DNA from 3 places in the Actinomadura decatromicini genome. Region 2 is predicted to be linked to each of the others. Evidence: riboswitches for the same ligand, from Rfam matches in the RefSeq annotation. Region 2 holds a riboswitch; each other region holds the start of a gene.
The links. Region 2 has a riboswitch for cyclic di-AMP ahead of FXF68_RS15795 (C40 family peptidase). Riboswitches for the same ligand answer to the same signal wherever they lie in the genome.
Positions count from the first base shown of each region.

Region 1: it holds a riboswitch for cyclic di-AMP, as region 2 does, so the genes downstream of both, FXF68_RS42825 (CHAP domain-containing protein) here and FXF68_RS15795 (C40 family peptidase) in region 2, are expected to answer to the same signal.
Region 3: it holds a riboswitch for cyclic di-AMP, as region 2 does, so the genes downstream of both, FXF68_RS24435 (C40 family peptidase) here and FXF68_RS15795 (C40 family peptidase) in region 2, are expected to answer to the same signal.

Region 1 is NZ_VSRQ01000009.1:364,244-371,817, forward strand. It holds gene FXF68_RS36130 (SpoIIE family protein phosphatase) at 1-1,570, shown strand, start outside; cyclic di-AMP (ydaO/yuaA leader) riboswitch at 2,026-2,181, shown strand; gene FXF68_RS42825 (CHAP domain-containing protein) at 2,193-2,975, shown strand; gene FXF68_RS44575 (bifunctional glycosyltransferase/CDP-glycerol:glycerophosphate glycerophosphotransferase) at 3,191-6,097, shown strand; gene FXF68_RS36145 (glycosyltransferase) at 6,078-7,304, shown strand; gene FXF68_RS36150 (acyl-CoA dehydrogenase family protein) at 7,328-7,574, shown strand, end outside.
Region 2 is NZ_VSRQ01000003.1:431,631-439,204, reverse strand. It holds gene FXF68_RS15810 (amidohydrolase family protein) at 1-36, shown strand, start outside; gene FXF68_RS15805 (Mut7-C RNAse domain-containing protein) at 110-937, shown strand; gene FXF68_RS15800 ((deoxy)nucleoside triphosphate pyrophosphohydrolase) at 934-1,359, shown strand; gene FXF68_RS15795 (C40 family peptidase) at 1,426-2,436, opposite strand; cyclic di-AMP (ydaO/yuaA leader) riboswitch at 2,444-2,592, opposite strand; gene typA (translational GTPase TypA) at 2,822-4,675, shown strand; gene FXF68_RS42380 (FHA domain-containing protein) at 4,745-5,215, opposite strand; gene FXF68_RS42375 (hypothetical protein) at 5,204-6,202, shown strand; gene FXF68_RS15780 (4Fe-4S single cluster domain-containing protein) at 6,106-6,867, opposite strand; gene FXF68_RS15775 (AAA family ATPase) at 6,864-7,574, opposite strand, start outside.
Region 3 is NZ_VSRQ01000005.1:365,721-373,294, reverse strand. It holds gene FXF68_RS24455 (MFS transporter) at 1-468, shown strand, start outside; gene FXF68_RS24450 (DUF4396 domain-containing protein) at 509-1,033, shown strand; gene FXF68_RS24445 (BlaI/MecI/CopY family transcriptional regulator) at 1,092-1,472, shown strand; gene FXF68_RS24440 (M56 family metallopeptidase) at 1,477-2,451, shown strand; cyclic di-AMP (ydaO/yuaA leader) riboswitch at 2,542-2,692, shown strand; gene FXF68_RS24435 (C40 family peptidase) at 2,699-3,742, shown strand; gene FXF68_RS24430 (SDR family NAD(P)-dependent oxidoreductase) at 3,739-4,611, opposite strand; gene FXF68_RS24425 (PadR family transcriptional regulator) at 4,734-5,354, shown strand; gene FXF68_RS24420 (amidase) at 5,371-6,801, opposite strand; gene FXF68_RS24415 (MFS transporter) at 6,798-7,574, opposite strand, start outside.

The sequences.
Region 1 (7,574 bases), on a different contig from region 2:
GCGCCGGGTGACGGCCGAGGACACCGGGGACGACGCCGAGATCCTCGCCGCGGTGCCGGACGACCCGGCCGCGCGGGCGGTGCTCGACGGGGCGCTCGACTCCGCGACGCACCTGGTCCCGGTCAGGGGGCCGGACGGCCGCGTCGCCGACTTCCTCTACGCCGACCTCAACGACGTCGCCCGGGACATGTTCGGGCGCGGCAAGGAGGAGCTCATCGGGCTCCGGCTGCTGCAGACGGATCCGGGCGCCGTGCTGAGCGGGCTCTTCGACCAGTACGTCGAGGTGCTGGAGGGCGGTCCCAGCCTGGAGCGCTCCTCGATTCTCTACTCGACCGCGCAGCGGGGGCTGTCCAGATCGTCCCGGATGAGCGTGCGGTGCGTCGCGGTGCCGACCGGCGTCTGCGTGACCTGGCGCTACCACTTCCACGAGGACCGGATCGCGCGGCGCCTCGAGCGGGTGGAGCGGCTCGCCCTGATCGGGTTCGGCGAGTGGGACCTCGCGACCGGCGAGGCGGACTGGACGCCGCAGATGCTCGCCAACTACGGCCTCGCCCCGGACGAGGTGCCGCCCATGCCGCACGACCTGCCGAAGGTCGTGGCGGACGACGACCTCCCGCTGGTGGAGGAGGCCGTCCAGACGATGTTCTCGCGCCGGGAGCCGGTGGAGGCCGAGCACCGGGTGATCGGCAAGGACGGGACGCCGCGGAACCTGTGGGTGTTCGCCGAGCCGGTCCTCGGCGAGTCCGGGCTGCCGGTGTCGATCAACATCGTCTCGCAGGACATCACGCGGCGGCGCGGCGTGGAGCGGGCGCTCGCCGAGACGCGCCGGCAGATGCTGAAGCAGCAGGAGCGCATGGCGCAGGAGCGGCGCGTCGCGGTGACGCTGCGCCGCGCGATCATGCCGGACGAGGACGAGGTCGAGCAGCTCCCCGGCCTGCGCACCGCGATCCGCAGCATGGCGGCGGAGACCACCGCCCGGATCGGCGGGGACTGGTTCGCGCTGCGCCGGCTGCCGAACGGCCGGGCCCTGTTCGCGATCGGCGACGCGGCCGGGCACGGCCTGCCCGCGGCCGCGTCGATGGCCCGCACCCGCAACGGGCTGCTCGGCCTGTCCTGCACGGGCGAGCCGGTGGGACGGCTCGTCGGCTGGCTGAACGACCTGGTCAGCAGCATGGAGCCGCCCGCGACGGGCACCGCGATCGTCGCCGAGTTCGAGCCGCGCGGCCGCGTCCTGGAGTGGACGTGCGCCGGGCACCCGCCGCCGATCCTGATCCGGGACGACCGGGCGGTGCCGCTGGAGGCCGTCCGGGACCCGCTGCTCGGCGCGATGCCGGAATGGGAGTACATGACGGTCGCGACGCGGCTCCTGCCCGGCGACATGCTGTTCCTCTACACCGACGGGCTGGTCGAGCGGCGCGACGCCGACCTGGACGAGCGGATCGACCGGCTCACCGGCATCCTGCAGGACTGCGCCCGGCAGCCGGAGCGGATGCTCGACCAGGTGCTGGCCCGGATGGGGCACGACCGCGCCGCCGACGACACCACGCTCTTCGCCCTGCACGTGGAGTGACGGACGGCACCTCTGACCTGCGATGATCACCCGGTGTGACTTGCGTCTCACCCCACCCGGGGCCGGAGGCCGTCCGGGAGCCGGATGACCTTGCCGAGGCAGGGGTCGCCCAAGCGTTCTTTACCAAATGCGAGAGGGCCGGTAAGCCCGCTGGACAAGGGCCTGACGGCCACTCCGGGAAAGATCGGGAACACCCTGGCACCATGGGCTGTTGATGGATCCTTGAGGACGCATTGAGCGGGCACCACGGAGTTTTGTGCCTGGTTTGCTTTCCTTGAGAAGGTTGGTACCTTCAGTCCGAATCACGCAACGCACCCCATGCGTTGCCGCCGGTCGCGTCACGCGCGGCCGAGGATCGCGGAGCGGATCCCGCCCGCGAACGCGCACCCGACCAGGGGCGCTGCATCCCATCAAGATCAGTCAGTAGATCAATCCGAATATCCGGCACCGCGTTCCGCGGTGCGAGGCCGAGTCCGTCCTGGTCGAGACGACCGGAACGGAGCCGGGGACCCAGGTTCCAGGGGTGAATCGGCGTGAGCGAGAGCCGCGCCGTAGGGCTGCTTCCATGCCCGAATCCGTCAGCTAACCCGGTAGGCGCCATGGGAGTAAGGAGATTTCCTGCATGACCGGTCGTTTCGATCGTCTTTCCCTGAGCAGGTTCACGCCCGAGGACAAGGCCGTCGGCGTCGCCGCCAGCGCGGTCCTCGCCGGGGCCATCGGCCTCGCGGTGTTCAACCCCCTCGCCGGCGAGCGTGCCGCCGCCGACGCCCCGCAGGCCGCGGCCGTCGTCCAGCAGGGCAAGGCCGCCGAGTCCCCGGCGGCCGCGAAGGCCGCCGAGAAGGCCGACGGCGGGACGGGCAACGTCTCCGCCGCCGACGCCCGCGCGGAGGGCTTCAAGGTGGCGCCCCGCGCCGTCAAGCCCTCCGAGGTCATCAAGCTGGCCGAGAAGCAGATCGGCACCCGCGAGGGCAAGGGCGGCATGACCAAGTACCACAACTGGTACGTGTCGACCCCGCAGGCCGCCGCGACCGCCGAGCGTGACGGGGGCTTCTCCGTCGACGACTACAAGGGCGCCCAGTGGTGCAACATGTTCGTCTCGTGGCTCGGCGCCCAGACCGGCGTCAAGAACATGGGCTGGGACGCCTACACCGTCCAGCACGCCACGTGGTTCAAGAAGACCGACCGGTGGGGCCACAAGGCCAAGCCCGGCGCGGTGGTGTTCTTCGACTGGAAGAACGGCTCCAGCGGCGGCATCGGCGGGATCGACCACGTCGGCATCGTCGTCAAGGACAACGGCAACGGCAAGATCACCACTGTCGAGGGCAACACCGACAACGCGGTGAAGAAGAAGGTCCGCGACAAGTCCCAGGTGGTCGGCTACGGCTACCCGGACTACGCGTCCTGATCCGCTCAGGAAGCCCCTGATCCACTCAGGAGGAAGGCGCCCGGCTCCCCGGCCGGGCTCCTTCTGGCGTTCCGGGGGAAGTGACCAAGAGCCTCCGGTGAAGTCGGGTAATGCCAACCGTTGACAGCCTTTGAACGCCCTTGGACCTCACTGCGGCGTTTCTGGAAAGGAATGCGACACCGCGTCCCGCCGGAGCGTGGGAAGGAGAGGTCGCCGTGCGCCCCGATGTCAGCGTCGTGGTGATCGCCTACAACGACGCGCGGCGGCTGCCCCGCGCGGTGGGCTCCGCGCTCGCGCAGTCGCTCGGCGGCGTCGAGACGGTCGTCGTCGACGACGCCAGCACCGACGGGACGGCCGAGATCGCCGACCGGCTGGCCGCCGCGCATCCCGGCCGGGTCAGGGCCGTCCACCTGCCGGTGAACTCGGGCGGCTGCGGGCGTCCGCGCAACACCGGGATCGAGGCGTCGTCCGGCCGGTACGTGATGTTCCTCGACAGCGACGACCTGCTGGACCGGCACGCCTGCCTGAACCTCCTCGCCGCCGCCGAGGACACCGGCGCCGACATCGTGTCGGGGCTGTGCGACCGGATCTTCCTGGACGTGCCCGTGGGCGTGAAGGGACGGGTCCGCCCCTGGTATCCGTGGCTCTACCGGAACAGGGCCGTGTACGAGGCCCTGGACGACAACCCCGACCTCCTCTACGACACGCTCTCGACCAACAAGGCGTACCGGCGGGGCTTCCTGGAGGACCACGACCTCCGTTTCGTGGAGCGGCTGCACTACGAGGACCTGCTGTTCACCGCCGAGGCGTACCTCGCGTCCGGACGGACGGCGCTGATCCCGCACCGCGTCTACAACTGGCTGGTCCGGGAGCGGACCCTCGACCCGTCGATCTCCAACCGGCGCGCCGAGCTCGCGAACTTCGCCGACCGGCTGGAGATCCACCGCCGCATCGACCGGCTGTTCGACGCGCGCGGCGCGCACGCGCTCGGACGGGCCAAGGACGTCAAGTTCGTCAACCACGATCTGATGCTCTACCTGCGCGAACTGCGCGACCGCGAGGAGTCCTACCGGGCGCGCTTCCTCGATCTGGCGGGCGGGTACCTGGCCGGGCTCGACCCGCGGGTGTTCGAGGAGGCGAACCCGCTGTCGGCGATCGCCGCCTACCTGATCCGCGAGGGCGACCACGCGGGCGCGCTCGCCGCCGCCGAGTACGACCCTGGCGGGCGCGCCGAGCTGCGGGCGCGGCTGGTCGAGCGGGACGGGCGGGTCTTCTGGGGCGCGAGCGGTCCGAGCGGGTCGCTGGGCCACCGCGTCCTGGACGTGACCGGGTTCGGCTTCCACGTCCGGCCCTTGAAGGAGCTGCGTCCGGCGAACACGGTCACGCGGCTGGAGGTGCGGGACGGGCGCGTCCGCATGGCCGGGCACATGCTGAACCCGCTGAACCGGATCGGCCCGGACGCCGCCCTGTCCGGCACGCTGGAGTTCCGCGACCGGCGGGGCCGCGCCCCGCGCGGGCGGGTGCCCGCGTCCGTCCGGTACGAGGGCGACCGGATCGGCTGGCGCGCCGAGTTCGACCCGCGGCGGCGGATCAGGCCGGTCGGGTTCGTCGACCCGGTGTGGGACGTCCGGCTCCGCCTCCGCGTGGACGGCGAGGAGATCGTCACCCGGCCCGGCCCGGGCCCCGGCGCGCCGCCCCTGGACGGGGTGGCGGCGCTGCCCGTCCGTCCCCGGCTCACGCGGTTCGCCGCCGACCGGCTCCGCTCGTACGTCACCGAGGGCGGGCACCTGGCGTTCGCCCTGGAGACGGGGAGCCTGTGGGCGCGGCGGGCGGGGACGGCCGCGCGGCGGGCCGTCCGCTCCCGGGCCGGGCGGCTGGCCTGGCGGCATACCGGACGGCGGGCGCGGCGCGCGAAGAAGGGCGTCCGCACGGCGCTGACGTCCAAGAAGACCAAGACCGCCGTGTTCAACCGGGTGCTGAGCAGGCTCCCCGTCAAGCCCGGGCTGGCCGTCTTCGAGAGCCACATGGGACGCCAGTTCTCCGACAATCCGAAGTACATCTACCGGGAGCTGCGCAGGTCGGGCAGGCACGTGGACGCGGTGTGGTCCTACGCCACGTCCCGGGAGGGCTTCCCGGACGACGCCCGCCTGGTGCGGCGCGGCACGTGGGCGTACTACCTGGCGCTCGCCCGCGCCCGCTACTGGGTCGACAACCAGGGCTTCCCGGACGGCCTGCGCAAACGCCCCGAGACCACCTACATCCAGACCTGGCACGGCTCGGCGTTCAAGCTGATGGGGCTCGACCAGCCGCGCCTCAAGCACGGCCCGGCCGCCGACCGGGCCCGGCTGCGGCGGATGGTGGAGCGGTTCGACTGCTTCCTCGTCCGGTCCGGGCACGACGTGGAGACGCTGTGCGCGGGGCTCGGGGTCCGCTCGGAGCTGCTCGCGACCGGGTATCCGCGCAACGACCCGCTGGTCAACGGGCTGGACGGCGACCCGGAGCTGGCCGCCGAGGTCGCCGCGCTGCGCCGCGCGCTCGGCCTGGACGACGGCCGCCGCGCCGTCCTGTACGCGCCGACGTTCGCGACCGGCCCGCGCGGCCGCCCGGTCAGGCTCCTGGACCCGCCCGTCGACCCGGACGTGTTCGCGCGGGAGCTGGGGGAGGAGGCCGTGCTGCTCGTCCGGCCGCACTACCTGTGCCGGGCGAACGTCCCGCCGGGCGCCCGCGCGGTGATGCGGGACGTCGGCCGCGTCCCCGACGTGACCCCGCTGCTGCTCCTCGCCGACGCGCTGGTCACCGACCACTCGTCGATCATGTTCGACTTCGCGCTGCTGGACCGGCCGATCGTCCTGCACCTGCCGGACGGCCGCGACCTCGCGCCGGGCTACTTCGACCTGGAGCGGCACGCCCCCGGCCCGGTCACCCGCACCGAGGACGAGCTGGTCGCCGCGCTCGCCGCCCTGGACGACGCCGCCCCCGGCCACGCCGCCCGCCGCCGGGCGTTCGCGGCCCGCTTCGGCGAGCACGACCGCGGATCGGCGGCCCGGGCCGTCGTGGAGCGCTATTTCCCCACATCACGGACCGGCCGGGGGAGGGAACGCCATGGCCGCCGCACCGCGTGACGTCTTCATCGTCTGCAACAACGCCGACGACATGGGCGGGCTGCAACGCTGGGCCCACCACATGGCGCGGCGGCTCGCCGAGCGCGGCGACCGCGTCACGCTCGTCGGGATCACACGCGGCGATCTCCCGCACCACCACGACCGGGACGGCTCGTACGCCGTCGAGGTGCTGCACCGGGTGTGGCGCCCGCCCGTGCTGGCCTGGCGTCCGGCGACGGCGGCGCAGCGGCTGAACGTCGCGGCCCGGGCCCGCGGCGCGTGGCGGACGGCCGTCCAGCGGCGCGGCGCGGCCCGGCTGTCGGAGCTGTTCGCCGGGGCCCGTCCCGGCGCGGTCGTGATCGCCGCGCAGGTGTGGGCGATGGAGTGGGTCCGGCGGGCGGACACCTCCGGGCTGCGGGTCGTCGCGATGAGCCACGAGTCGTTCGAGGCGACGCGCGCGTCGTCGCGCTACAAGCGGGTCAAGGAGCACTACGCGGACGCCGACCGGATGCTCGTGCTCACCGCCGAGGACGCCGACGCCTGGGCCAGGGCGGGCATGACCAACGCCGACTACATCCCGAACCCGGTGCACGTGACGCCGGTCGTCCATCCGACGCTCGACCTCCCGGTCGTCGCCTGCGTCGGGCGCCTCTCCTATGAGAAGGGCGTCGACCTGCTGCTGGAGGCGTGGGAGCGGGTCGCGGCGCGGCACCCCGGCTGGCGGCTGCACGTCTACGGCGCGGGCCCGGACGAGGAGCGCCTCCGGGAGCAGGCGGCCCCGCTCGCCTCCGTGGAGTTCAGGGGCGTGATCGCCGACGTGGAGGAGGCGCTGGTCGAGGCGTCGGTGTTCGCGCTGCCGTCCCGCGCGGAGGGGTTTCCCATGTCGGTCCTGGAGGCGATGGCGTACGGTCTGCCGACGGTGGCGTTCGACTGCGCGCCGGGCGTCCGGGCGCTGATCGAGGACGGCCGGGGCGGCGTGCTCGTCCCGCCGGGCGACACGGCCCTGTTCGCGAAGGAGCTGGAGCGGCTGATGGAGGACCGCGACCTGCGCCGCGCGCTCGGCGCGGAGGCCCGCGCGTCGGTGCTGCGGTTCCATCCGGACGCGGTGCTCGCCCGCTGGGAGCGGCTGTTCGACCTCCTGCACCGCGACCGGCCGTCCGGCGCGCCGGACCACGCGGCGCGCCCCGGCCCGATGGCGGAACCCGCGGCCCGGAGTGATTCTTTCTAACAAGTGTTTGGTAGAGTGCTCGTGTGACGGAGCATGAGTCCCCGGCGGACCGGGCCTTCCGCGCCGAGGTCCGCGACTGGCTGCGGACCGAGCTGGCGGGCGGGTTCGCGCACGCCCGCGGCCTCGGCGGCCCCGGCCGCGAGCACGAGGCGTTCGAGGAGCGGCTCGGCTGGGAGCGGCACATGGCCGCCGCCGGCTGGACGTGCGTCGGCTGGCCCGAGGAGTACGGCGGACGCGGCGCCACCGTCGAGCAGCAGGTGATCTTCAACG
Region 2 (7,574 bases):
CTGGCGGAGTCGGCCCGACGCTTGACCTCCGGCTGACGCCGCGCCGGGGTTCCGCCGCCGGACGCGTGGCGGACGGATAATGCGAAGGGGAATGACGGACCGGCGTGGCATGCTGATCCGCGTGGAGCCCGACACCAAGGAGTCACAGACGACCACAGAGCCGGAGATCACCATTCGGGTGGCCGACGAACTGCTGATGTTCCTGCCCGCCGTCCGCCGCGCGCCGGTGAACCGCGTGGCCTGCGACGGCACGTCCACGCTGGGGCATCTGGTGGAGTCGCTCGGCGTCCCGCTGCCGGAGGCCGGTCCGATGACCGTCGGCGGCGAGCCCGCGGGGCCGTCCACCCGTCCGGCGCCGGGCGACGAGGTGGGGGTGGCGGCGGTGCCGCGGCCGCAGGCCGTCCCGCTGGAGCCGGGGCAGGTCGCGCCGCGCTTCCTGCTCGACGTCCACCTCGGCACGCTCGCCCGCCGGATGCGCCTGCTCGGCCTCGACACCGCTTACCACAACGACATGGACGACCCGGCGCTCGTCGTCCAGGCGAACGAGGAGCGCCGCGTCCTCCTCACCCAGGACCGCGGGCTGCTGCGCCGCCGGGCGCTGTGGTTCGGCGCGTACGTGCGCGGCTCCCGACCGGACGACCAGCTGCGCGACCTGCTCGACCGGTTCGCCCCGGTCCAGCGCCCGTGGACGCGGTGCACGGCGTGCAACGGGGAGCTCGTCCCGGTCGCCAAGGAGGAGATCGAGAGCGCCCTCCAGGCGGGCACCCGCCGCAGCTACGACGTCTACGGCCGCTGCTCGGACTGCGGCAAGATCTACTGGCGCGGCGCGCACGGCGACCACCTGGAGCGGATCGTCCGCGAGGCCCGCGCCTACGCCGCCGCGTCCGAAGCCGCCGCCGCGTCCGCCGCCGGAACCGCGTCCGGGGCCGGGCGGTGACCGCCGTGATCGTCGTCGTGGGCGCGGCGATCGTCTCCGGCGGGCGGCTGCTGACCGCGCAGCGGGCCGAGCCGCCGCACATGGCGGGCGGCTGGGAGCTGCCGGGCGGCAAGGTCGACCCGGGGGAGTCCGACGAGGACGCGCTGGTCCGCGAGTGCCACGAGGAGCTGGCGGTCAAGGTGCGGCTGGAGCGCCGGGTCGGCGGCGACTGGCGGCTCAGCGACCGCGCCCTCCTCAGGGTGTGGACGGCCCGTCTCGTCGAGGGCGAGCCGCGCGCCCTGGAGCACCTCGCGCTGCGCTGGCTGGCGCTCGCCGAGCTGTACGAGGTCGACTGGCTCCCGGGCGACCGCCCGGTGATCGACGTCCTCGCGGCCGACGCCGCCGCCTACGGCCTCGGCGTCGCCTCGGGACAGGGAGAGTGACGGGGGCTTCCTGCCGCGCCGCAGGAAGCCCCCGACGTCTCATCCCTCGATGACGCCCGCGTCCGCTCAGGAGATGCGGTTGGCGCCCGCGAAGTCGGACCGGTCGGACAGTTTGGAGATCTTCACCACATCGCCGGTCTGCGGTGCGTGCAGGAACTTGCCGTCGCCGAGGTAGATCCCCATGTGGTGCAGGCTGCCGCCGAAGTACACGAGGTCGCCGGAGCGCAGCTCGCTCCGCGAGACCTTGGTCCCCAGCGCGAACAGGTCGCCGGTGTAGTGCGGCAGGCCGGGCTTGCCGACCTGGGTGTAGGCCCAGACGACGAGGCCGGAGCAGTCGAAGCCGCTCGGTCCGGCGGCGGCCCACACGTACGGCGAGCCGATCTTGGTGAGCGCCTTGCGGGCCATCTTCGCGGGCAGTCCCGAGCCCTTGACGGTCGCGCTCAGGCCGGTGTGCGGGTCGCGGACGTGCGTGGTGGACAGCTTGTCGAGCCGCTTCATCACCTCGGCGACCTTGCCGCGGGCGGCGGCGCGGGCCTGCTTGGCGTCCTCGGCCGCCTTCTTGACCTGCGCGGTCTTGGCCTCAGCCGACCGCTGCGCCGACTCGGCCTGGCCGATCTGCTTCTGCAGCGCCTGCACGGCCGCGGCCTGGTTCTGCGCGAGGTAGGCGCGGTCGGACAGGCCGTCCGGGGAGCCGCTCGAACCGAAGATCGCGTCGGGCGCGCCGGTCATGTAGTTCGCCGCGGCCAGCTGCCCGAGCCGTTCCCGGGCGGGCGCGGCGGCGGCCCGCAGCCGCGCGGCCTCGGCGGCGGCGGCGCGCTGCGCCTGCATCGCCTTGCCCAGGTCGACGCGGGTCTTGTTGTACTTCTCGGTGAGGATCTCGGCCTCTTCGTTCAGCGCGTCGAGGCTCTTGCGGAGCCCCTGCTCCGTCGTCGGCGTGGGGCTCGGGGTCGCGGCGGCGGTGAGCGCGGCCACGGGCGCGGCGTGGGCGGCGACGGGAGCGGCGGCGCCGAGGCCGATGACGAGCAGTGCGGCGGTGGCGGCGGGCGTGAGCCGCCGCCGATGCGGAGCCGGTGTCAAACCGGTGTTCTCCTCTCCTCGCGCGCCTACCGGGTTAGCTGACGGGTTCGGGCCAGGAGTCGCCCTACGGCGCGCCCTCGCGGGGCGCGCCGATTCACCCCGGGGGGTTGGGTCCCCGGTTCTCCCGGCGTACGGGAGATTCGGCGCTCCGGCCGCAGCCCCGGGGGGTGGGACTCCGGACGGCCGGATCTCGGGCAGATTACAAAGGATCGGCAAAGTTGGCGAATCGGCCCCGCCGCCGCGGGCCGGTCCGGACGCCCGCGCGGGCCGGCGCCGGACGGCCGCGCGGCTCGTCCGCCGGGGCGGGTCGCGCGCGCGGGGAAGTAGAATAGGTGGCTGCCGCCGTTTGCGGTGAATCCCGAACTCTCACGCAAGGCGAACCCGCATGCCCATTTCCACGCGCGACGACCTTCGGAACGTCGCGATCGTCGCCCACGTCGACCACGGCAAGACGACGCTGGTCGACGCCATGCTCTGGCAGTCCGGCGCCTTCCGCGAGAACCAGGACGTCGACGACCGGGTGCTCGACTCCAACGACCTGGAGCGCGAGAAGGGGATCACGATCCTCGCGAAGAACACCGCCGTCCGGCACAACGGGCTGACCATCAACATCATCGACACGCCGGGCCACGCCGACTTCGGCGGCGAGGTCGAGCGCGGGCTGTCCATGGTGGACGGCGTCGTCCTGCTGGTGGACGCCAGCGAGGGCCCCCTCCCGCAGACCCGGTTCGTCCTGCGCAAGGCGCTCGAGGCGAAGCTCCCGGTGATCCTCGTGGTCAACAAGACCGACCGCCCGGACGCCCGCATCGACGAGGTCGTCGACGAGACGTACGAGCTGTTCATGGACCTCGACGCCGACGAGGAGCAGATCGACTTCCCGATCGTGTACGCCTCCGGCCGCGCCGGCCGCGCCTCGCTCGACAAGCCCGCCGACGGCGAGATGCCGGGCAGCGAAGACCTGGAACCGCTGTTCAAGGTCATCACCGAGACGATCCCGGCGCCGTCCTACGACCCGGACGCGCCGCTCCAGGCGCACGTCACGAACCTGGACGCGTCCAGCTACCTCGGCCGGATCGCGCTCTGCCGCGTGCACGCCGGGACGATCAAGAAGGGCCAGCAGGTCGCCTGGTTCCGGCACGACGGCAGCGTCGAGCGCGTCAAGATCACCGAGCTGCTGATGACGGACGCGCTCGCCCGCAAGCCCGCCGAGGCGGCGGGGCCGGGCGACATCATCGCGATCTCCGGCATCCCCGACATCATGATCGGCGACACCATCGCCGACCCGGACGACCCGCGCCCGCTCCCGCTGATCACCGTGGACGAGCCCGCGATCTCCATGACGATCGGCACCAACACCGGTCCGATGGCGGGACGCGAGAAGGGCACCAAGGTCACCGCCCGCATGGTCAAGGACCGGCTCGACCGGGAGCTCGTCGGCAACGTGTCGATCAGGGTGCTGCCGACCGAGCGTCCGGACGCCTGGGAGGTGCAGGGCCGCGGCGAGCTGGCCCTCGCGATCCTGGTCGAGAACATGCGCCGCGAGGGCTACGAGCTGACCGTCGGCAAGCCGCAGGTCGTCGCGAAGACGATCGACGGGAAGAAGCACGAGCCGGTCGAGCGGCTCACCGTCGACATCCCCGAGGAGCACCTCGGCGCCGTCACGCAGCTCCTCGCCGTCCGCAAGGGCCGCATGGAGCAGATGACGAACCACGGCACCGGCTGGATCCGGATGGAGTTCCTCGTCCCGGCGCGCGGCCTGATCGGGTTCCGCACCGAGTTCATGACCGAGACGCGCGGCACCGGCATGGCGCACCACGTGTTCGAGGGGTACGAGCCGTGGTTCGGCGAGCTGCGGACGCGGCCGTCCGGCTCGCTCGTCGCCGACCGCGCGGGCGCCGCCACCGGCTACGCGATCACGAACCTCCAGGACCGCGGCACGTTCTTCGTCGGGCCGACCACCGAGGTGTACGAGGGCATGATCGTCGGGGAGAACTCCCGGTCCGACGACATGGACGTCAACATCACCAAGGAGAAGAAGCTCACGAACATGCGGTCGTCCACGGGCGACGAGCTGGAGCGGCTCACCCCGCCGCGGCTCCTCTCCCTGGAGGAGGCCCTGGAGTTCTGCCGCGAGGACGAGTGCGTCGAGGTCACGCCGGGCAACGTCCGCATCCGCAAGGTCGTGCTGGACGCCAAGGAGCGCGAGCGCATGCGCGCCCGCTCCAAGCGCGCCGGATGACCCGCTGAACGAGCCGAAAGGGGCGGCCCGCGGATTCCGCGGGCCGCCCCTTTCGTCTTGTCGTGGGCTTTAGTTGAGCTGGACGGTCCCGGTGACGTCGGCGGCCAGGCGGAGCTGGTCGCCGTCGCGGAGCGGGGCCTCCACGCCGCGGGGGAGGCGCTCGCCGTTGACGAACGTGCCGTTCGTGGAGCCCTCGTCGCGGACCCACGCCGTCCCGGACGGGTCGAGCCACACCGTCGAGTGGCGCCGCGACACGTTGTCGTACTGCGTGAACGTGGACGCGACGGGGGACTGGCCCGCGTCCCGTCCGAGCACGAGGTGCTGGCCGACGGACACCTTCAGCTCGCCCGTCGGGAACTGCACCCGCAGGACGGGCGTGCCCTTCTGCGGCAGCGGACGCAGGCACGAGTCGCACTGCGCGGCGCCCGGGTTGGACAGCACCGCCTCGCAGTACGGGCACATGAACGCCGTGCTGTCGGGCTGGCGGGGCTGGTTGTGGTCGGCCGGGAGCAGGGTCGCCTCGCGGCCGTGCGGCGGCATCGGCGGCTGGCCGTGCTGCTGCGGCGGCGGACCGAACTGGTGGTCGCCTGGCCCCGGCTGCGGGGCGCCGCCGCCGAACTGGTCCTGCGGCGGCGGACCGTACTGGTCCTGCTGGGGGGCGCCGAACTGATCCTGCTGAGGCGCGCCGAACTGGTCGCGCTGGGGCGCGCCGCCGCCGTACTGGTCCTGGGGCGGCTGCCCGTAGTGCTGATCGCGCGGCTGCTGGTACTGGTCCTGCTGCGACGGGTACTGCTGGTCGGGCTGCGGATAGGGGTCGGCCATCGGCGCCTGCTGCTGCGGCTGGCCCCACGGGTCCCGCTGCTGTTGCTGCTGCGGCTGGCCCCACGGGTCGCCGGGCGGCTGCTGCCCGCCGGGCTGGCCGCCGTGCTGCTGCGGCTGGCCGTACTGGGGCTGCTGCCCGTGCTGCGGTTGCCCGTGCTGAGGCTGTCCGTGCTGAGGCTGTCCGTGCTGGTCGGGAGCCTGCTGCTGGGGCGCGCCCTGCTGGGGCACGGGCGGCTGGCCCCACGGGTCCTGCTGCTGCTGCGGCTGGCCCCACGGGTCGGACGACTGCCCCGAACCGGGCTGGCTCTGCTGCGGCGCCTGGTGCTGGGGGGCCTGGTGCTGGGGTGCCTGGCGCTGCGGCGCGCCCCACGGGTCCTGCTGCTGCGGCTGGCCGTACTGGGGTTGGCCGCCCTGCTGCTGCGGCCCGCCGTACGGCTGGCCGCCCTGCCGCTGCTGCCCCTGGCCCTGCGGCGGCGGGTAGCCCCGCTGCGGGTCGTCGTACCCGCCCGGCGCCTGCCGCTGGGCCCCGCCGGCGCGCGCCAGGTTGGCCCCGCAGCTCATGCAGAGAAGATCGCCCGGCTGGAACGGCTCGTCACAGACAGGACAGTTCAAGGTCGCCATGACACATCCCCCGAGCGCACCCCGGCGCGGTCGAGCCTCGACGTGAGGTGCTCCATGTCACCCCTTCGCGGGATCCCGATGTAGTACACCCGCCTTCCCTCCGGCCCTTCGTCCACGGACACCTGTACTCGGGGCCCTGTAGCTTCTCCAGTCTTCCCGTCGCCGGCCAGTGCTCCGTACCGTTCCCGTCCCAGCGGGGAGAGCGGCACGACTCGCTGGTTGGCCGATCCCCTCCAGAGTAGAGAGCCTCCCTCGGAGTGTCGCCCCCCCGGGTTGAGCCGGTCGACGTACGGCCCCGCGATCACGGCGTCGCACATGTCCAGGATCTCGCGCGCCTCACGGGTGCGGGACAGCCGAGAGTACACATATCCGCTGTAGACCAATATGTCCAATGTCATCGTCTCACGGTCGGGGCCGTCCCGCCACGCGTGTATCCCGCGCAGCAACGCGGCCAGCGCCGCCGGCTGCTGGAACGGTTCGCCTCCGGAGATCGTGACACCGTCGACCGGGCCGGGGAGGGATTTCAGCCACCCGAGAACGGCCTCGACGGGGACGGCCTTTCCCTGGTCGGCGTCCCACGTGTCCCTGGAGAGGCAGCCGTTGCAGTGCAGCGTGCAGCCCTGCGTCCAGACGCCCGCGCGGGTGCCGGGGCCGAGTGTGGTCACCGGGTAGTGCGCCTTCGCCAGCAGCAGCGCCGCCCCCGCCGGGTCGCGGGCGTCCGGCCCGGCGGGCCCGGCGCCGGAGGTCACTGGATGTCCAGATGGACGATGCTGCCCTCGCGCCGGATGCCGGTCACCGTGATCTCCTCGTCCGGCGTCAGTTCCCGGTCGAACAGCGCCCGCGCCAACGGGTTGACGAAGACCGACTCCAGCGCCATTCCGATGCCGCGTCCGCCCTTGTCCAGTTCCTCGGTGCACCAGGCGCGGAGCGTCGTGAGCGCCTCGCCCTTCACGGTGAGGCGGAGCCGGTGCTCGTCGGTGACGCGGCGGCAGATGTTGGCGAACTGGAGGTCGAATATCTTCTGCGCGGCCTCGTCCGAGATGAAGTCGAACACGACGATGTTGTCGCCGAACCGGTTGAGCAGTTCGGGACGGTTCAGCACCTCGGTGAAATGGTCGGCGACGGCGCCCTTGATGCGCTGCTCGACCTCGTCGTAGGTCATCCCGGGTGTGATGTTCTGCACACGGTTCGGCGACGCGTGCGGGGCCTGCGGGAACGAGTCGCGCGTGGTGAGGTCGCGTCCCGGCACGTACATGCCGAGGTTCGACGTGAAGATCAGGATCGACTCGGAGAAGTGGACGGTGTTCCCGCGCCCGTCGGTGAGCCGCCCGTCCTCCAGGATCTGGAGGAACTTGTCGAGGATGCGCGGGTGCGCCTTCTCGATCTCGTCGAACAGGATGACGCGGAACGGGTCCTCGCGGACGGCGTTGGTCAGCTCGCCGCCCGCCTCGTGGCC
Region 3 (7,574 bases), on a different contig from region 2:
ACCGGCCTGCTGTTCCTGCCGGTCGCGGCGGCGACGATGCTCGGCGCCGACCTCACCGGCCGCGCCATCGCCCGGACGGGCGCGCGCCCGCTCGCCGTCGTCGGGCCGCTCGTCGCCGCCGCCGGGATGGCGCTCCCCGCCCTGTCGATGCACCCGGCGACCGTCGTGGCCGGGACGGCGATCGCGGGCGCCGGGACCGGCGCGATGTTCGTCGTCGCGTCCGCGACCGCGCTGGGTCGGGTCGCCCCGCACGAGTCCGGCATCGCGTCCGGCATCGTCAGCACGTTCCACGAGTTCGGCGCGTCCATCGGGGCCGCCGTCATCTCCAGCGTCGCCGCCGCCAGCCTCGTCGGCGACACGCTCGACGGCTTCACGGACGGGTTCGTCCTCGCCGCGATCGTCGCCGCCGTCACAGCGGCCGCCGCGGCCGCACTGACCCCCGGACGTCCGACCTCCTACAACGTGTAGGGCATACTTCCCGAGTCGGACAAGCGGCTGGAGAGTATGGATGACCACGCACAACGGGCACGAGTCGCACCAGAGCGGCACGCACGGGCACGACCACCACGCGCACGACGATCACGGGCATGCCGGGGCGGTCTCCTGGACGATGGCCGCGCAGGCGACGTTGCACTGCCTCACCGGATGCGCGATCGGCGAGGTGCTCGGCATGGTCATCGGGACGGCGTTCGGCTGGTCGAACGCGGCCACGATCGTCCTCGCCGTGATCCTCGCGTTCGTGTTCGGCTACGCGCTGACCATGCGCGGAGTGCTGAAGGCCGGGCTTTCGTTGCGGGCGGCGTTCAAGGTCGCGCTGGCCGCCGACACGGTGTCGATCGCGATCATGGAGGTGCTGGACAACGCGACCATGGTGCTGATCCCCGGCGCCATGCACGCGGGGCTGGCGGACGCGACGTTCTGGGGCGCGCTTGCCATCGCGTTCGTCGTCGCGTTCGTCCTCACGACCCCGGTGAACCGCTGGATGATCGGCAAGGGGAAGGGGCACGCGGTCGTCCACCAGTACCACCACTGACGGCTTCCAAGGCGGCGCCGGGTTCTCCGGCACAATGTGGGGAACGGAGGTGTCTCGCATGGCAGGACTGGGTGGATCGCTTGAGCGCTCCATCATGGACGTGCTGTGGGAGGCGCCCGGCCCGCTGCGGGTCCGCGAACTGCTGGCGGAACTGAACGAGAACGCCGACAGGACGCTCGCGTACAACACCGTCCAGACCGTGGCCGAGCGGCTGGCCCAGAAGGGGCTGCTGCGGCGCACGCGGGACGGGCTGGCCTTCCGCTATTCGCCGACCCGCGCCCGGGAGGAGTACGCGGTCGAGTTGATGCTCGACGCGCTCACCGAGTCCGCCGACCACGGGAGCATCCTCACCCGGTTCGCCGAGAGCGTCCCGCCGGAGGACGCGCGCCACCTGCTGGACGCCCTGCGCCGCCGCGCCTCCGGCGCCGAAGGGGAATGACGGCGTGGTCTACCTCGTCCTCGGGCTGATCGCCACCGCCGTGCTGCTCGGCTGCGCGGCGGGGCCGGTGCTCGACCGGCTGGGACGGCCCGCCGCGCATCCGGGGACCGCCGTCGCCTGCTGGGTCGGGGCCGTGACCGGCACCTTCATCGCCTGCGCCGGGGTCGTCGCGGCGGCGCTGCTGTCGCCGCCCGCGCCCGGCCACGGCCTGCTGGAATGGCTGCGCGACTGCCTGCCGCACCACGGCGGGAAGGCGATCGCCACGGCGGCGGGCGCGACCCTGGTCCTGCTCGCGGCGTGCGGGTTCCGGGTCGCGCGCGGCCTGCCCCGGCTGCGGCGCGCGGTGCGGCACCGGCGGCGGCACCGCGAGATGCTCCGGCTCGTCGCGCGGGAGGACGAGCGGCACGGCGACGTCCTCGTCCTCGACCATCCGGTCCCGGTGGCCTACTCGCTGCCCGACCGGCGGCGCGCGATCGTGGTCAGCACCGGGACGCGGGACGCCCTCACGCCGGAGGAGTTCGACGCGGTCCTCGTCCACGAGCGGGCCCACCTGCGGCAGCGGCACCACGCGCTGCTGCTCATGCTCGACCTGGCGCACGCCGTCCTGCCCTGGCCGCCCACCATCCGGCGGGCGAAGCGGACCCTTCCGCTGCTGCTGGAGATGGCCGCCGACGACGCGGCGGCACGGGCCTGCGGAGGACGGACGCTCGTCGGCGCGCTGCGGCGGCTCGCGGCGGCGCCCGGGGTGGCGTCCGGGGTGGCGTCCGGGGTGGCCGGGGCGCTCGGCGCCGCGAGCCCGGACGCCGGGGCGCTGGCGGAGCGGGTGCTGCGGCTGGAGAGCGCGGGGACGGGCGGGCCGCGCCGGGCCGGGCGGGCGGCCGCGTCCGCCTTCGCCGCGTCCGCCTTCGCCGCGCTCGCCGTCGCCGCCCCGCTGGCCGTCGCCGCCGCGACGATCACCGAGCTGACCCACCTCTGCTGAATTGTCGGATCTGCCGCTTGGGTGGCGAGATGAGGTCGTTATCTCCTACGCTGCGTCGGAGGCCGTCGCGGCGCGTCCCCGCCGGGGACGGTGGCGGCCGTGCCGAATCTCGCGGGCCCCGCGCGGCCCGCGGAACCGGGGAACCGTTTCTCCACCTGGGGTGAATCCGCTCCCGTGAGCGGTAGGGCGACTCCGGCCCGAACCCGGCAGCTCACCCGGTAGGCGGTACAGGAGAGGACACCACCGCATGCAGCGTCGCGCTGCCGATTCCGGAACGTCTGCCCGCCGAAGGATCGCCGCGGGCACGGCGTGGACGGCGTCCATCGCCCTCGCCGTGAGCCTCGCGGCTCCCCCGGCGGCGGTCGCCGAGCCGAAGCCGACCCGCAAGGAGCTGACCGCCCAGCAGAAGAAGCTCGCCGACGACGCGGAAAAGCTCAGCGAGCAGTACAACGGGCTGCGGGTCCGGCTCCAGCAGGCGCAGCGCGCCGCCAGGGTCGCCGAGGGCAACGCGGCGCGGCAGAAGAAGGCGCTGGACGAGGCGCGGGCGCGGATCGTCCAGCTCGCCGCCGACAGCTACAAGAACGGTCCGGCGGACCCGGCGGTCGCGTTCGCCTCGTCCGGCGACCCGCAGGCCGTGCTGGACCAGTCGGCCACCCTCAACTACTTCGCCCGCCAGGACGGCGCCCGCATCGCCCAGCTCCTCCAGATGATGCAGGCGGCGGAGCGCGCCCGGAAGTCGGCCGAGGCGCGGGCCAAGCAGGTCCGCGAACTCACCGAGGAAGCGAGGAAGAAGCGCAAGGACCTGCAGGCCAGGCTGAAGAAGGTCGAAGCGAAACTGGGGGTGGGGCCGGGGGCGCGCACGGGCGCGGGTCCGGCCGTGAACGTCGCTCCCGGCGGTGCTTCGGCGAAGGCCATGGCCGCGGTCGCGGCGGCGCTGAGCCAGCGCGGCGTCCCGTACTCGTGGGGCGGGGGCAGCGCGTCCGGGCCGACCTACGGCACCGCGCAGGGCGCCAACATCAAGGGCTTCGACTGCTCCGGGCTGACGCTCTACGCCTACGCCCAGGTCGGCATCAGCCTCCCCCACTACACCGGTGCCCAGTTCACCGCCGGAACCCGCGTCTCGCAGAGCCAGCTCAAGCCCGGCGACCTGGTGTTCTTCTACAGCGACCTGCACCACATGGGCCTCTACATCGGCAACGGGGACATGGTGCACGCGCCGCAGACCGGCGACGTCGTGAAGATCGCCCCGATCGCCGGCCGGCCGTTCGCGGGCGGCGTCCGGGTGGCCTAACTCGGTCGCTCGCCCTTCACCGGGGTGACCTTGTGCAGGCCGAGGGCCCGGGACAGCAGCCGGTCGCGCGTCCGCAACGGGAGGCGGGCGAGCAGGCCGAGCAGCCGCGTGTCCGGTCCGACGGTGTAGCGGGGCCTCGGCCTGCCCGCGGTCAGCGCGCGGACGACGGCCGCCGCGACGACCGACGGCGGCGCCGCCTTCGCCCGCGCCATCGAGGCGTTGACCGCGTCGAGCTGCCCCCGGTACATCGCGACCCGCTCGGGCGGCAGCCCGGCGGCCGTCGCCTCGGTGGCGGCGGCGGCCTTGGCGAAGATCGCGGTGTCCGTGAGCCCTGGTTCGACCACGACGACGCGGACGCCCCAGTGCGCCAGCTCCAGGCGCAGGGCGTCCGACATCGAGGCGAGCGCCGCCTTGCTCGCCGAGACCGGGCCGAAGAACGGGCCCGCCACCCGCGCGGTGGCGGCGGTCAGGTTGACGACCCGTCCCCGGCCGGACCTCAGCATCGGCAGGAACGCCCGCGTCACGGCGGCAGGGCCGAACACGTTGACCTCGAACTGGCGCCGCAGCTCGTCCGCCGGGACGAGCTCGAACGGCCCCTGCACGATGATCCCCGCGTTGTTGACCACGGCGTGGAGGTCGTCGCCCACGCTGATCCGCACCTGGCGGACGGCCTCCTCGATGCTCTCGGGGTCGGTGACGTCCAGCGGGAGGACCCGCACCCCGGGGATCTCGGAGAGCCGCCCGACGTTGCTCCGCACTCCGGCTAAGACCTGGAAGCCCTCCTCGGCCAGCGCCCGCGCGGTGGCGTGGCCGATCCCGCCGTTGGCCCCGGTCAGCAGGACCGCCCGCGACGCACCCGTTCCCGACATGTGATCACCTCAGCTGATTGGACGAACATGTTCGTTTGTACATGTCATCGTTTACCTGTGTGTTCCGATGTGTCAAGATGTGCGCAGGGCAGGGAATCGGATCTCGTCGCTGGAGTGTGCGGATGTCGCTGCGCCATGGCCTCCTCGGGTTGCTGGCCGAAGGCCCGGCGAGCGGATACGACCTGGCGCGCCGCTTCTCCGAGGCCCTCGGCCTGGTGTGGCCCGCCCGGCATCCGCAGATCTACATGGAGCTGTCCCGGCTGGAGACCGCGGGCCTCATCGAGGTCGACAGCCACGGCCCGCGCGGACGCAAGGCGTACCGGCTCACGGACGCGGGCCTAGCCGAGGTGCGTCGCTGGCTGTCCGAGGTGGAGGTCGACCACACCTTCCGGATGGAGACGCTGTTCCGCTCCTACTTCTTCTGGCTCATGGAGCCGGACGACCTCAAGGCGCACCTGGCCCGCGAGGAGCGGTTCTACGACGAGATGGCCCAACGGCTGCGGGGCTACGCCGAGAGCAAGGACCGCGGCGAATGGGGCACCGGCCGCCAGGCGCGCGCGATGCGGATCGCGCTGGAGGCGGGCGTCCGCGTCAACCAGGCGCTGGTCGACTGGGCCCGCTGGGCGCAGGAGACCGACCCCATGACCGCCGACGACTTCGGCACCGCCCAGCCCGACGAAGCCCAGCCCGACGAAGCCCGGCCCAACGAAGCCCAGCCCGGCGGAACCGGGTCGACCGGTTGAGCGAGGCGCGCGCCCCTCAGCCCGCGAATACCGCGGGCCGTTGCCGCGCCCAGGGGCGGGCGCGCTCGATCTGGGCCGCCAGGCGGATGAGGACGTCCTCGCGCCCGTAGGCGGCGGCCAGGTGGACTCCCACCGGCAGGCCGTCGGCGCTGAACCCGAACGGGACGGACGCGGCGGGCTGCCCCACCATGTTGAACTGCGGCGTGAAGCAGAGGATCCGGATCGACCTGCGCAGCCCCTCCTCGCCGTCGAAGTAGCCGAGCGGGGTCGCGGGCGTCGGCAGGACGGGCGAGAGCAGCACGTCGAACCCGCCGTCCGCCCACCAGGAGGCCATCCGGCGGCGGAAGCGGTCCCGCCAGTCCTGGTTGGCGATGTGCCGGGCCGCGCCGATCTCCGTGCCGCGCTCCCGCCACCACCAGGCCATCTCCTCGGCGTCGCCGCGTTCGAGCGGACGTCCCGCGAGCGCCTCCAGGTCCTCGAACATCGCCGTGACGGTGGGGCTGAGCAGTTGCAGCCACCGGTCAAGGAACTCGGGGTCGGTCATCGCCTCGGGGTGCGACACCTCAACCCGGTGGCCGAGCCCGGAGAGGAATTCGGCCGCCTCGCGGACGACCGCGTTGACGTCGGCGTCCACGGGGAAGCCGTTGACGTCCGGGACGTCCATCAGCCCGATGCGCAGCGGCTCCGGGTCGGTGGAGGTAAGCGCGAGGTAGCTGTCCGGACGGTGCGGCGCGACCATCGAGTCGCCGGTGCGGTAACCGGCGGCGAAATCCAGCGCGGCGGCGGTGTCGCGCACCGACCGCGACACGAACCCGAGGGTGGTGTGGCCCTCCATGTTGTCGCCGCCCGGCGCCGGGCTGATCCGTCCGCGGCTCGGCTTCAGGCCGAAGAGCCCGCAGTTCGACGCGGGCATGCGGATGGACCCGCCGCCGTCGCTGGCCTGCGCGATCGGGACGAGCCCCGCCGCGACCGCCGCCGCCGACCCGCCGGACGAGCCGCCGGTCGACCGGCCGGTGTCCCACGGGTTGCGTGCCGGGCCGTAGGCGACCGGCTCGGTGGTGTTGACCAGGCCGAACTCGGGGACGTTCGTGCGTCCGAGGATCGCGAACCCGGCCCGCCTGACCGACTTGGTCAGCTCCGCGTCCTCGGTGGCGCGGTGGCCGAGGTCGCGGAGCAGCCGGTTGCCGGAGTGCGACGGCTCCCCCGCCATCTCGCACCCGAGGTCCTTCAGGAGGGTCGGGACGCCGTGGAACGGGCCGTCCGGGAGGCCGTCCGCGACCTCCTGGCGCGCCTTGTCGAAACGGCGGTGGATGACGGCGTTGATGCGTCCGTCCACGGCCTCGATCCGGGCGATCGCGGCCTCGGTCAGCTCGGCCGCCGTGACCTCCCCGGCACTGACCAGCGCGGCCTGGCCGATCGCGTCCATGCCTGCGAGTTCTTCGCTCATGCCCATGACGTGGTGCCTTCCTTCTCGGGTGGATGCGGAGTGGCGGGGGCGGCGCGCGACAGATGGAGTTGCGCGAGGAGCAGCAGGGCGGCGGCGACGAGCGACATGCCGCAGGTGATCGTCCAGGCGGCGCCGCCGCCGAGCCGCTCGAACACCACCCCGAACACGAGCGGCCCGGTCATCGCGCCGACGTACACGCCCGCCTGCACGACCCCGGTGGCCCCGGCGACGTCATCGCCGAAGCGCTGCGTGACCGAGAGGTGGAACAGGCCCGACCAGCCCCAGCCGAGGCCGAACGCGAGGAGCGCCCCGGCCGTGAACAGGCCGACCGAGCCGCTCGCGAGGAACGCGTAGCCGACGCCGCCGCCGACCAGCATCACGGCGGCCGGACGCAGGTAGTCGGGTCTGCGCCCGTTCCCGGACCATCCGGCGGCGACGCGGACCGCGACGCACACGGCGCTGCCCGCCATCTGGAGCGCCGCCGCCGAGCGGGCCGTCATCCCCATGTCGGCGGCCGAGCTGGTGAGGAACGCCGGGATGTTCGTCCCCGCCATCGACGCGAAGGACGCCCCGCACATCAGCAGCGGCAGCGAACCACCGATCCGGCGACGGCGGCGACGTGTCTGGATCGTTCCAGAGCGGCCCGCGTCCCGGCCCCGGACGTCCGGGACGCCGAACGCGACCACCGCCGCCTCGACCGCGAGGACGGCCGCGCACCAGCGCCAGCCGAGGGTCAGCGCCAGGAACGGGATCAGCAGCGCGACGACCAGCGT